Regions from separate parts of the Dehalobacterium formicoaceticum genome, predicted to be linked through region 2. Evidence: predicted binding sites of a transcription regulator. Region 2 holds the regulator's gene; the other holds the start of a gene.
The links. Region 2 encodes CtsR, which represses protease genes until heat stress. Its sites were predicted from a motif close to AAGGTCAANNAAGGTCAAAT; they were not measured.

Region 1 (5,880 bases), 700 kb from region 2:
CATTTTTTGAATTTTAAGCACTTCCTGGCGGGAGATCCGGGGATCTTCCATGCGCCCTTGATAATAAATTAAACCTAAATCCAGCAGCTTTTGTATCAAAGAGGCCTCTACTCCCGCCTCGAAAGCTGCCTCTTCAATGGTCAGAGCTCTTTCTTTCCAGATGCCAGGGCTTTGACAGCGCAGTACAATCTTATATCTGTTGGTCGACATCTCAGGATCCCCCCTGTTCTTTCCCGGTATCTTTACGGAATTGATCTAATTTTTTTACCAATTCTATTTCTTCCTGACTGAGATTGGTGGGAATCTTAATCTGGGCTACCCCGTAGAGATCACCTTTTCCCGCTAAGCCTTTTCCTTTCAATCGGAAACGCTGGCCATTCTGGGTACCGACCGGAATGGTGATCTGGACAGATCCTTCCATCGTAGGAACACGTACCTTTCCGCCCAGGATCGCTTCCCATGGGGATAGAGAGATATTGGTTTTTAAATCTGTACCCTCCAGAGAATAGACAGGATGAGGGGCAATATTGATTTTAAAATAAAGATCACCGGAGGGCCCGCCATTGAATCCCGGTCCTCCTTGTCCTTTTAGACGGATCTTGCTGCCATCCTTTACTCCTTTGGGGATTTTTACCTGGATTTCTTTCCGGGTATTTTTTAGCCGCCCATCAGGCTGTTCTTCCGACATCTGCAGGGCCACTGTTTTAGTGGTGCCAAAATAAGCATCCTCTAAGGTAATCTGTAATTCAGATTCCCGATCCTGGCCTTTTTGGGACCAGCTCTGACCCCGTGAACCCCTTTGTTGTCCGGAAAAATTAGAGAATCCCCTCCCCTGATTGCCGAAGAGTGTCTCAAAAAAATCGCTGAAATCTCCCTCCCCGCCAAAATGGAAGGATTGACCTCCGCCGCCGGTATCATAGTGCATATTAAAACCTTCCCAACCAGGCGGGGCAGTGAAATCCTGCCCCGATTTCCAATTGGCGCCCAGCTGGTCATATTTTTCTCTTTTCTCCGGATCCTTTAAAACCTCATAAGCTTCATTGATTTTTTTAAAATTCTGTTCTGCTTCCGGTTCTTTATTCACATCGGGATGGTACTTACGAGCCAGCTTACGAAAGGCTGCTTGAATCTCTTTGGCAGTTGCGTCCCGCTGAACTCCTAAAACCTGATAATAATCTTCAAATTTTACACTCACGCGTCCACCCCCTAATTATTTGTGACCTGACCCGCTGATTTATTCTGCCGTATAATCCACATCAATGACATCATCATCCTTTTTCTCTGTTCCTGTCGTATGCGTCTCGGGTTGGCTTGCTGTGCTTGCCAACTCTCCCGCCGCCTGACTCAGTTCATCCATCAGGGAGCGGATTTTTTCCGTCGCCCCTTGGTTTTTAAGCTCTTCCTGAAGCTTGCTGATTAAATCCTCAATGCGGCCTTTGACATGAACAGGCACTGAATCTCCTGCTTCCTTTAAACTTTTCTCCGACTGATAAATCAAGGAATCCGCCTGATTTTTCAGCTCAATATAAGCTCTTTTTTGCTGATCTTCTGCTGCATTTTTTTCCGCTTCCTTAATCATACGGTCAATTTCATCCTGAGCCAAGCTGGTGGAACCGCTGATAGTGATTTTTTGTTCCTTGCCCGACTTTTGTTCTTTGGCCGAGACATTTAAGATCCCGTTGGCATCGATATCAAAGGTGACCTCAATTTGCGGAATGCCCCGGGGCGCCGGTTCAATCCCTTCCAATTTGAATTGGCCTAATTTCCGATTATCTCCTGCCATCTCCCTTTCTCCCTGTAGGACGACAATCTCCACACCGGACTGATTATCCTCAGCGGTAGAAAAGACTTCGCTTTTTTGGACGGGAATGGTGGTGTTCTTTTCAATCAATTTGGTCATAACACCCCCCAGGGTTTCCAAACCTAAGGATAGAGGCGTTACGTCCAGAAGTACCACATCCTTCAGTTCTCCCATCAAAATGGCGGCCTGAATCGCGGCACCTACAGCTACCACCTCATCAGGATTGACGGACATATTGGGTTCTTTACCCCCAGTTAAAGTTTTCACCAACTGCTGGACGGCAGGTACCCTAGTAGATCCGCCGACTAATATCACCTGATCAATTTCTGAGGAACTGATTTTGGCATCCTGGATGGATTGATTGACAGGTCCCTTGGTTTTTGCCACCAAGTCTTCAATCAATTGTTCCAATTTTGCCCGGGTTAATTTCATATCCAGGTGTTTTGGCCCCGTATTATCTGCTGTGATAAAGGGTAAGCTGATTTGACTTTCCTGAGTGGAGGACAATTCCACCTTAGCCTTTTCCGCCGCCTCATAAAGCCGTTGCAGTGCTTGGGGATCGGTAGACAGATCAACGACTTGGTCTTTCTTAAATTCTTCCACTATCCATTGAACAACCCTCTGGTCAAAATCGTCTCCCCCTAAATGGGTATCACCTGAGGTGGAGCGTACTTCAAAGATCCCGTCGCCCACATCCAATAAAGAGACGTCAAAAGTGCCGCCCCCTAGGTCATAAACTAAAATCGTTTCATTTTTATTTTTCTCCAGGCCGTAGGCCAAAGCTGCCGCCGTCGGCTCATTAATGATTCTCAGAACATTCAGTCCGGCAATTTTCCCCGCATCCTTGGTTGCTTGCCGCTGGGCGTCATTAAAATATGCCGGTACGGTAATGACTGCATCTGTCACCTTTTCTCCCAGATAAGTGGAGGCATCATCCGCTAATTTTCGGATCACCTGGGCGCTGATTTCTTCCGGGGAAAGAAGTTTTCCTTCTATTTCAAAACGCACCGAGTCACTGGGACCCTTTACTACCTTATAAGGTACCTGGCTGATTTCAGATGCTACCTCATCAAATTTTCTGCCCATGAATCGTTTCATGGAAAAGATGGTGCCGGTGGGATTCATGATCCGCTGCCGTCTGGCAACTTGCCCCGTCAACCGTTCTCCGTTTTTCGCTATGGCCACCACAGAAGGAGTGGTTCTCGCCCCTTCCGCATTGGGAATGACAACGGGCTTGCCGCCCTCGACTACTGCGACCACTGAGTTTGTTGTTCCTAAATCAATACCTATTGCTTTTGCCATCAAAAACCCTCCTCTAATAACTTTTATAATTAGTATTTTTGAAATTTATATTAATAAAACCATGTTTTAATTATAGCCCAAAGGTCAGCTAAGGTCAATTTTTGTCAGATTGAGCAGTCCTTAGAAAAACAATGCTACCCCCAGATTTTAATAATTAATACCTATTTCTTCCGATTTTTTGAGAAATTATGACTATATTTCGCGAAATGGCACTCAATAATTAATTTCTGATAATAATATTTAAATCTTTTATTAATTTGTCAGTTATTTTGGTATTAAAAGATTTGCCTTATCCAGGATTCCGAAACTGGCGGAAGCAAAAAAGCATCCCCCATGGAGATGCTTTTATAAATAATTATTATTTCTTTCTTCCGGTCGGATGCATATTCCTTAAGTTTCGTTATCCCTTAAAACAAACCCGGCTCATTGGAATTACCATTCCGGCCGACCGACCGCAGTAACCTCTATTCTGGATTCTATATAGATATCGTCTTCCACTATATTGGTGGGAGCGTATACGTCCTCATCATTTATCAATAATTCATAATCACCGGCGCCGGCCTGCTCCGCAGCAAGCTTGGCCCGTTTCTTAGCTTCATTTAAAGCATAAATTTTGGCTCTCTTCAATGTTTTAAAAACTCTCCGTTCCCAGGGGGCATGGACAAAATAATTTCTGTTGTTTTCACCAGGTTTAATTAAAACTTTTACAGTTTCCATAATTTTACCAGTAGCCGCTCCGATGGCATTTGCGACCTCAGCATGATCCGGAATAATCAATTCCGTATGCATTTTTTCTGCTACCCGAGGCAGCCATGCTTGCACCGGTGCCCCAATCCCCACAATAGGCATCTCCATCTGAAAAGAGAAACCCAGCAATTGATTCTTTTTGGGGGCTAAGGCCTTATCTGCAAAATACATAGCCGTTTCACTATCCTTAAACCATAAGGATTCATCCTCACTGGTGATTAAGCTCTGAACACAGGTGAGACACAACTCATTCACAATTCTTTCAGAGGCAATTTCCAGAAATTCCTCCCTGGATTTTCTCATCCGGTAGGCTAAGATATCCGCACCCTTCTCAGCTGCCTCTCGGCTCCACTGGGTATAAATTCCTTGGGCATGCAGAATATCCGTAGGGGTCATGGAGATTTTTGCCACGATTCCTAAATTAACCAGGTTATGCGTACTAAAGAGGTTGGGATCAATCCTCAAGGCATAGGCCAAATAGTATAGACTCCGCGGCCCTTTTTCTAAAATCTCAATGATCTTCCTTTCGGTTTCATCCAATACCTGTCCGGTTGGTTTTTTAAGCATCATAAAACAATCTGTCGCCTGGGCAAACATAAGACTATAATTGCGGTCAAAATAGGTGCTTAACTCGTGAAGCAAATTGGGATGCTGGCTAGCCACAACCGATAAGGGCCAGACCCTTTGCGGACCGACAAGAAGATTCCCGCCTTGGGTAAGCTGAAGATAGCTGTCTCCTCCTAAGCCATAGGTATAGATCTCTGCCGCTTGAACCCTGGTCAACCAACCGCCGACCATGGCTCCCTCCTGGTTGATGTGGGGCACCCCGTTTTTTAAGAGAGCGATATCTGTCGTAGTTCCGCCCATATCAAAGACCAGTCCATTCTGGGTATCCGATAAAAAAGTTCCCCCAATGATACTGGATGCCGGTCCGGAAAGAATCGTATCAATGGGCTTTTGCCGGGCCATTTTTTCGCCCATTAAGGAACCGTCTCCCTTGACGATCATTAAAGAAGCTTCAATGTTCTTCTCTTTGAGCACTATTTTAACGGATTCCATCAATTCTGCAATAATGGGAATCAAACGGGCATTCAAAGCCGCCGTGACGGTACGTTCATGAAAGCCCAAGGTTGTGGTCAGCTGGTGGGCACAAACCACAGGCAGATCCAAAAGCTCTTCCACGATTTCTTTAACCCTTAATTCGTGCTCAGGGTTGCGCACACTCAGATATCCGGAAATTGCCACAGCTTCCACCTTACCTTTGAAGCTTAAAACCTTTTGTCTGATTTCCCCTTCATCCAAATCATCCAAGGACAAACCGTGAATATTATGTCCGCCCTTCAAGACCTCATAACATTGCACAGGCATCTTGTCAACGGGATCATGTCCAATTAATAATAAGCCCACAGGGCATCCCCTGCCTTCCACTGTCGCATTGGTAGCTAATGTGGTAGACAGGGAGACGACGCTGATTTTATCGAATTCTTCAAATTTCATATTATCGATGCAATTCCTGATTCCTATAGTTAGATCTTCCCTGGTCGTAAGGGCTTTGGCTTTATTTAATACTTTTTTCTCATCCATCGCTACGATTACACCATCAGTGTAGGTTCCTCCCGTATCAATACCCAGAATAAATGACATATGCTGTTCCCTCCCTCATACAATTTGCGGTTCAATTTAAATAAATGATTTTTTTATATTATATCATAATTTAACGATATTACTTGCATAGACAAGCATTTTTTTTAATATGGGGATTTGGGATAACCTAAACGAAAACAACCACGGGTTTCAATCCCGCCCACCCCATCAATACCCGTAACCGTGTTTGCTAATACATCATTTAAAGTGAGGGTCTCTTTAATGGATGTATAGGCAATTTTCTCCACAATGAAAACCGGATCAAAGATATGTATGAAAACTCGTCGGGGAGAACTGGCAAAATTAGCACCGGCTTTTAAGATTTCTTCATAATAGGATTGGCAGGCACCGGCGAAGATTACTAAATCATCTCTGCCGGGAATGAA
Region 2 (5,880 bases):
TAAACGGCGGCCGTAACTATAACGGTCCTAAGGTAGCGAAATTCCTTGTCGGGTAAGTTCCGACCCGCACGAAAGGCGTAACGATTTGGGCACTGTCTCAACAAGGGACTCGGCGAAATTGTAATACCGGTGAAGATACCGGTTACCTGCGACAGGACAGAAAGACCCCGTGGAGCTTTACTGCAGCCTGACATTGGATTTTGGTATATCACGTACAGGATAGGTGGGAGACTAAGAATCTGGAACGCCAGTTTCAGAGGAGTCGACGGTGGGATACCACTCTTGATGTGCTGAAATTCTAACTTCAAGCCGTAAGCCGGCTGAAGGACATTGTCAGGTGGGCAGTTTGACTGGGGCGGTCGCCTCCCAAAGAGTAACGGAGGCGCCCAAAGGTTCCCTCAGCGCGGATGGAAATCGCGCGAAGAGTGTAAAGGCAGAAGGGAGCTTGACTGCGAGAGAGACATCTCGAGCAGGGACGAAAGTCGGGCTTAGTGATCCGGCGGTACCGAGTGGAAGGGCCGTCGCTCAACGGATAAAAGCTACCCCGGGGATAACAGGCTTATCTCCCCCAAGAGTCCACATCGACGGGGAGGTTTGGCACCTCGATGTCGGCTCATCGCATCCTGGGGCTGTAGTAGGTCCCAAGGGTTGGGCTGTTCGCCCATTAAAGCGGTACGTGAGCTGGGTTCAGAACGTCGTGAGACAGTTCGGTCCCTATCCGTCGCAGGCGGAGGAAATTTGAGAGGCACTGTCCCTAGTACGAGAGGACCGGGATGGACAGACCACTGGTGTACCAGTTATCCTGCCAAGGGTACAGCTGGGTAGCTAAGTCTGGCAGGGATAAGCGCTGAAAGCATCTAAGCGCGAAGCCCCCCTTAAGATAAGATTTCCCACAGCGAAAGCTGATAAGACCCCAGAAAGACGAACTGGTAGATAGGCCGGGTGTGGAAGGGCAGTAATGTCCGGAGCTGACCGGTACTAATAGGTCGAGGACTTGACCTTAAAGAGAATCTTAAGCATAAAATTTGCTCACTGTGTAGTTTTGAGAGAACAGTTGTAGATTGTTCCGGGTAGTTGATGGTTGGCAAAAATATTTTTTTCCTAACCAACTAACCAACTGTCTACCAACCAACTGAATACATTTTCCTGGTGATGATGGCGGAGAGGCCCCACCTGTATCCATTCCGAACACAGAAGTTAAGCTCTCCAGCGCCGATAGTACTTGGGACGCAGGTCCCTGGGAGGGTAGGTCGTTGCCAGGTTCTAATTTTATAAAGATTGATCCCTGATAGCTCAATGGTAGAGCACTCGGCTGTTAACCGAGTTGTTGTTGGTTCGAGTCCAACTCGGGGAGCCATTTTTAAAAAAACTCTTACTTTTTGTAAGGGTTTTTTTATTTATAAAATAAAAGACCGTAAAAATAGAAGATATTTATTGAATTTGCATAAAAAATACTATAAATATCTAAAATATAACTTATTTGACTGGTTGCATGTTTCAAACGGTCATGGTTATAATAAATTAAGGTCAATAAAAGTCAGGAGATCAACTAAGGTCAAATGATTGGAGTGATACGATGAGTATATTAGCAGATGAAATAGAAAGATATTTAAAAGGATTGTTAGAAACGAGCATGGAAGGATTTCTGGAAATCAAAAGAAATGATCTGGCTGAAAAATTCATGTGTGTACCTTCTCAGATAAACTATGTTTTGGAGACCAGATTCAGTAATAATCAGGGTTATCATATTGAAAGCCGTCGGGGAGGCGGTGGGTTTATCAGGATAGTCAAGCTGGTGGTACAGCAGGACGATGATTTATTGAACTTAGTTAACAGTACCGAAGGAAAATTAATCTCTCAAAAATCTGGAGAAGGTTTAATTACTCGTTTGGAAGAAGAGGGTTTTTTGACTAAAAAAGAGGGCATTATCCTTAAATCCATTATCGATAAAAATACTATCCTCCTGGATGCTCCGGAACGAGATCTATTGAGAGGAAGGATCCTGAGGTCGGTATTAATTTCTTTATTAAGGGAGGATTTATAATGCTCTGTGATAAATGTAAGCAAAACCAGGCCACGATGCATTTTACGAAGATTATTAACAATGAAAAATATGAACAACATCTATGCGAAGAGTGCGCTCATGGTTCTTCACCCTTTGCCGGGGGGATGGATCCTAAATTTTCTTTTAACAACTTTTTATCTAATTTCCTGACCCATGATCCGGCAATTTCAGGTATGAAGCATACCGATAAATTGGAAAGGTGTGAGAATTGCGGCTTAACCTACGATCAGTTTGCTGAAGGAGGAAAATTAGGCTGCAGCAACTGCTATAGCGTATTTCAGGATAAACTAAATCCATTAATTAGGAGAATTCATAGTTCAGAAATCCATAAGGGTAAGGTACCGGAGCGAACGGGTGGTCACCTGAAGATCTTAAAAGAAATAGATTCTCTGAAAAGTGAACTTAATACCTTAATCAGCAAAGAAGAATTTGAAAAAGCCGCAGTGGTGCGGGATAAAATAAAAGATTTAGAGATGAAAATGGCGGATTGAGGAGATGATAGAGATGGATCGAGGCGATATTTTTTCCCGGCCTGATAGTAAATGGACTGAAGGAAAGGGACCCGATGCAGATATTGTGATCAGCAGCAGGGTGAGATTAGCCCGAAATATTAAAAATATGCCTTTTCCTTATATGCTTAGTGAGGAAAAGGAACAGGAAATATTAAATGCTATCAAGGACATTATTGAAACACCTGGTTTTAGAGAAAAGATGGGCACTTTTTATTATATTCCTTTAAATGAAATCGACCAGTTAGAAAAACAAATGCTGGTGGAGAAACATTTGATCAGTCCCCAGTTTGCCCAAAGTAAAGGTTATAAGGGTGTCATCGTGCGCGAAGATGAATCCCTGAGTATCATGGTAAATGAGGAAGATCATTTTCGTATCCAATGCCTCCTTCCCGCGATGCAGTTAAATGATGCCTGGGTTCTTGCCAATCAAATGGACGACATTTTAGAACAGACCTTGGAATTTGCCTTTGATAAAGAAAAAGGATATTTGACTTCTTGCCCTACCAATGTAGGAACGGGCATGCGGGCTTCAGTTATGCTGCATTTGCCCGGATTGGTCTTTACACGCATGGGATACCAGATTTTTTCTACCATGGGTCAGATTGGTCTGACGGTGCGGGGCATGTATGGGGAGGGTTCAGAGGCCTCAGGGAACCTATTTCAAATTTCCAATCAGGTAACCTTAGGTTTAACGGAAGAAGATATTATAAATCATCTCACCTCAGTGACCCTTCAGGTCATTGATCAGGAAAGGAACGCCCGTAATCTGTTCCTGAAAGAAGGCAAGGATCAATTGGAAGACAGAGTGTGGCGAGCTTATGGGATTCTCTCCCATGCCAGAAATATTTCTTCCCAGGAAGCAATGAAATTATTATCGGATTTACGTCTGGGAATTGACTTGAATCTTATTCAAGGCATTGATCCCACTGTATTTAATAACTTAATGGTTGCTACACAGATGGCTTTTTTGCAGCAAAAGGGCAAAGGGGAGATGCAGCCTCATTTGCGGGATCAGATTAGAGCAGCGACCATTAGGGAGAAAATAACCAAAAAAAACGGAGGTCATGAGTCATGTTAAATAGGTTTACGGAAAGAGCACAAAAGGTCCTTTATTTGGCTCAGGTAGAAGCAAAAAGGTTAAATCATCCTTCTGTGGCCACGGAGCATATATTATTAGGACTTTTAAAGGAAGGTGAGGGGATTGCTGCCAAGGTACTTCAGCAATTAGGTGTCAACTTGGACGGGGCAGCCGCTGATATTAGTAAAATGCTGGTTAACTCCCAAGGGACAGAAGGTGTCGAGCCCGGTTTTACACCCCGGGTCAAGAAGGTATTGGAATTGGCCGGGGAAGAAGCTTTAGCCCAGGGCGTAAATTATATTGCGACGGAACATATTTTACTGGGCTTAATTAAAGAAGGGGAGGGTTTGGCTGCCCGTATCCTGATTTCTTCCGGCATAACTTTAGAAGCAGTAAGAAATAAAATGATGGAAATGCAAGGGGGAGTATCCCAATCCAACGGCAGTAACGGCATGATGGATGGCAAGCCCCAGGCAGGGAAAAAAGGAAAACCAGCCTCGAATACACCTTCTTTAGATAGTTACAGCAGGGATTTAACTGAGATGGCACGACAGGGAAAACTGGATCCCGTTATCGGCCGGGCTAAAGAGATTCAGAGGGTGATTCAGGTTTTGAGCCGCCGTACCAAAAATAACCCGGTTTTAATTGGTGAACCTGGTGTGGGGAAAACCGCGATTGCAGAAGGCCTGGCTGAGAAAATTATCGAGGGGAAAGTGCCGGAAACTATAAAAGATAAGCGGGTTGTGACCTTGGACATGTCTTCTTTGGTAGCAGGATCCAAGTATCGTGGAGAGTTTGAGGAAAGATTAAAAAAGGTGATGGATGAGGTCCGGGAAGCTGAAAATGTCATTCTCTTTATTGATGAACTGCATACACTGATCGGTGCCGGAGCGGCAGAAGGGGCAATTGATGCTGCCAACATTTTAAAACCTGCTTTGGCACGTGGAGAACTGCAATGCATTGGGGCGACAACCTTAGATGAGTATCGCAAGCATATTGAAAAGGATGCTGCTTTAGAAAGAAGATTCCAACCGATCACGGTGGATGAACCAACTCCGGAGGATACCCTGGAAATTTTGCGGGGTCTGCGGGATCGCTATGAAGCGCACCATCGGGTAAAGATCACGGACGAAGCCTTGGAAGCGGCCGTAAATCTTTCCCATCGATATATCACAGATCGTTTTCTTCCCGATAAAGCCATTGACCTGATGGACGAAGCTTCTTCCAAGGTGCGGCTATCGGTGCATACCGCTCCTCCTGATTTGAAGCAGCAAGAGGAAAAATTAGAGTCCCTCAGAAAAGAAAAAGATGCTGCCATTAATGCCCAGGAATTTGAAAAAGCGGCGCAGCTGAGAGATAAAGAAAAGGCAGCAGCAGAAGAACTAAATAGCTTAAAGCAGCAGTGGACGAAAGAAAAAGAAGAGGAAAAATGGGTCGTGCGGGCGGAAGATATTGCCCAGGTTTTATCCAATTGGACAGGTATTCCTGTGAACAAGATGCAGCAGGAGGAAAAAGACCGTTTACTCAACTTAGAGGAAATTCTTCATGCCAGAGTCATCGGGCAGGATGAAGGGGTTAAAGCGATTTCCCGTGCTCTGCGCAGAGCTCATTCCGGTTTGAAGGATCCGAAAAGGCCGGTAGGTTCCTTTATCTTCCTGGGTCCTACTGGTGTTGGTAAAACGGAATTAGCACGTGCCCTGGCGGAAAGCATGTTTGGCTCGGAAGATGCTTTGATCCGGATTGATATGTCGGAATATATGGAAAAACATGCCGTCTCACGGTTGGTAGGAGCTCCTCCGGGGTATGTGGGATACGAAGAAGGCGGACAATTAACGGAGGCTGTTCGGAGAAAACCTTATTCCGTTGTTCTGTTAGATGAAATCGAAAAAGCTCATCCGGAAGTATTTAATATTCTGTTACAAGTTTTAGAAGACGGGCGGTTGACAGACTCCAAAGGGCGGACGGTGGATTTCAGAAATACTGTGATCATTATGACCTCCAATGTGGGGGCAACCACCATTCGCAAGGAAACAAAACTGGGTTTCACCTCCACTGTTTCGGCGGACGACGATTACAATGCCATGAGGGATCGGATCATGGAGGAAATGAAGCGCACCTTCCGGCCGGAATTTCTCAATCGTATTGATGAAATTATTGTCTTCCATGCCCTTAACCAGGATCATATCGGAGAGATTGTCACCTTAATGATCAATGAACTAAATAAA

Region 1: a site for CtsR is predicted at 3,184-3,203, ahead of dnaK (molecular chaperone DnaK). Genes of this name have one in related genera too.

What each region holds. Positions count from the first base shown of each region.
Region 1 covers NZ_CP022121.1:429,091-434,970, forward strand. Annotated here, with positions in the region: gene CEQ75_RS02140 (chaperone modulator CbpM) at 1-210, opposite strand, end outside; gene CEQ75_RS02145 (DnaJ C-terminal domain-containing protein) at 212-1,195, opposite strand; gene dnaK (molecular chaperone DnaK) at 1,235-3,103, opposite strand; gene CEQ75_RS02155 (hydantoinase/oxoprolinase family protein) at 3,536-5,494, opposite strand; gene yabG (sporulation peptidase YabG) at 5,599-5,880, opposite strand, start outside.
Region 2 covers NZ_CP022121.1:1,130,463-1,136,342, forward strand. Annotated here, with positions in the region: rRNA gene CEQ75_RS05495 (23S ribosomal RNA) at 1-1,002, shown strand, start outside; rRNA gene rrf (5S ribosomal RNA) at 1,146-1,262, shown strand; tRNA gene CEQ75_RS05505 (tRNA-Asn) at 1,283-1,357, shown strand; gene CEQ75_RS05510 (CtsR family transcriptional regulator) at 1,577-2,044, shown strand; gene CEQ75_RS05515 (UvrB/UvrC motif-containing protein) at 2,044-2,556, shown strand; gene CEQ75_RS05520 (protein arginine kinase) at 2,570-3,655, shown strand; gene CEQ75_RS05525 (ATP-dependent Clp protease ATP-binding subunit) at 3,649-5,880, shown strand, end outside.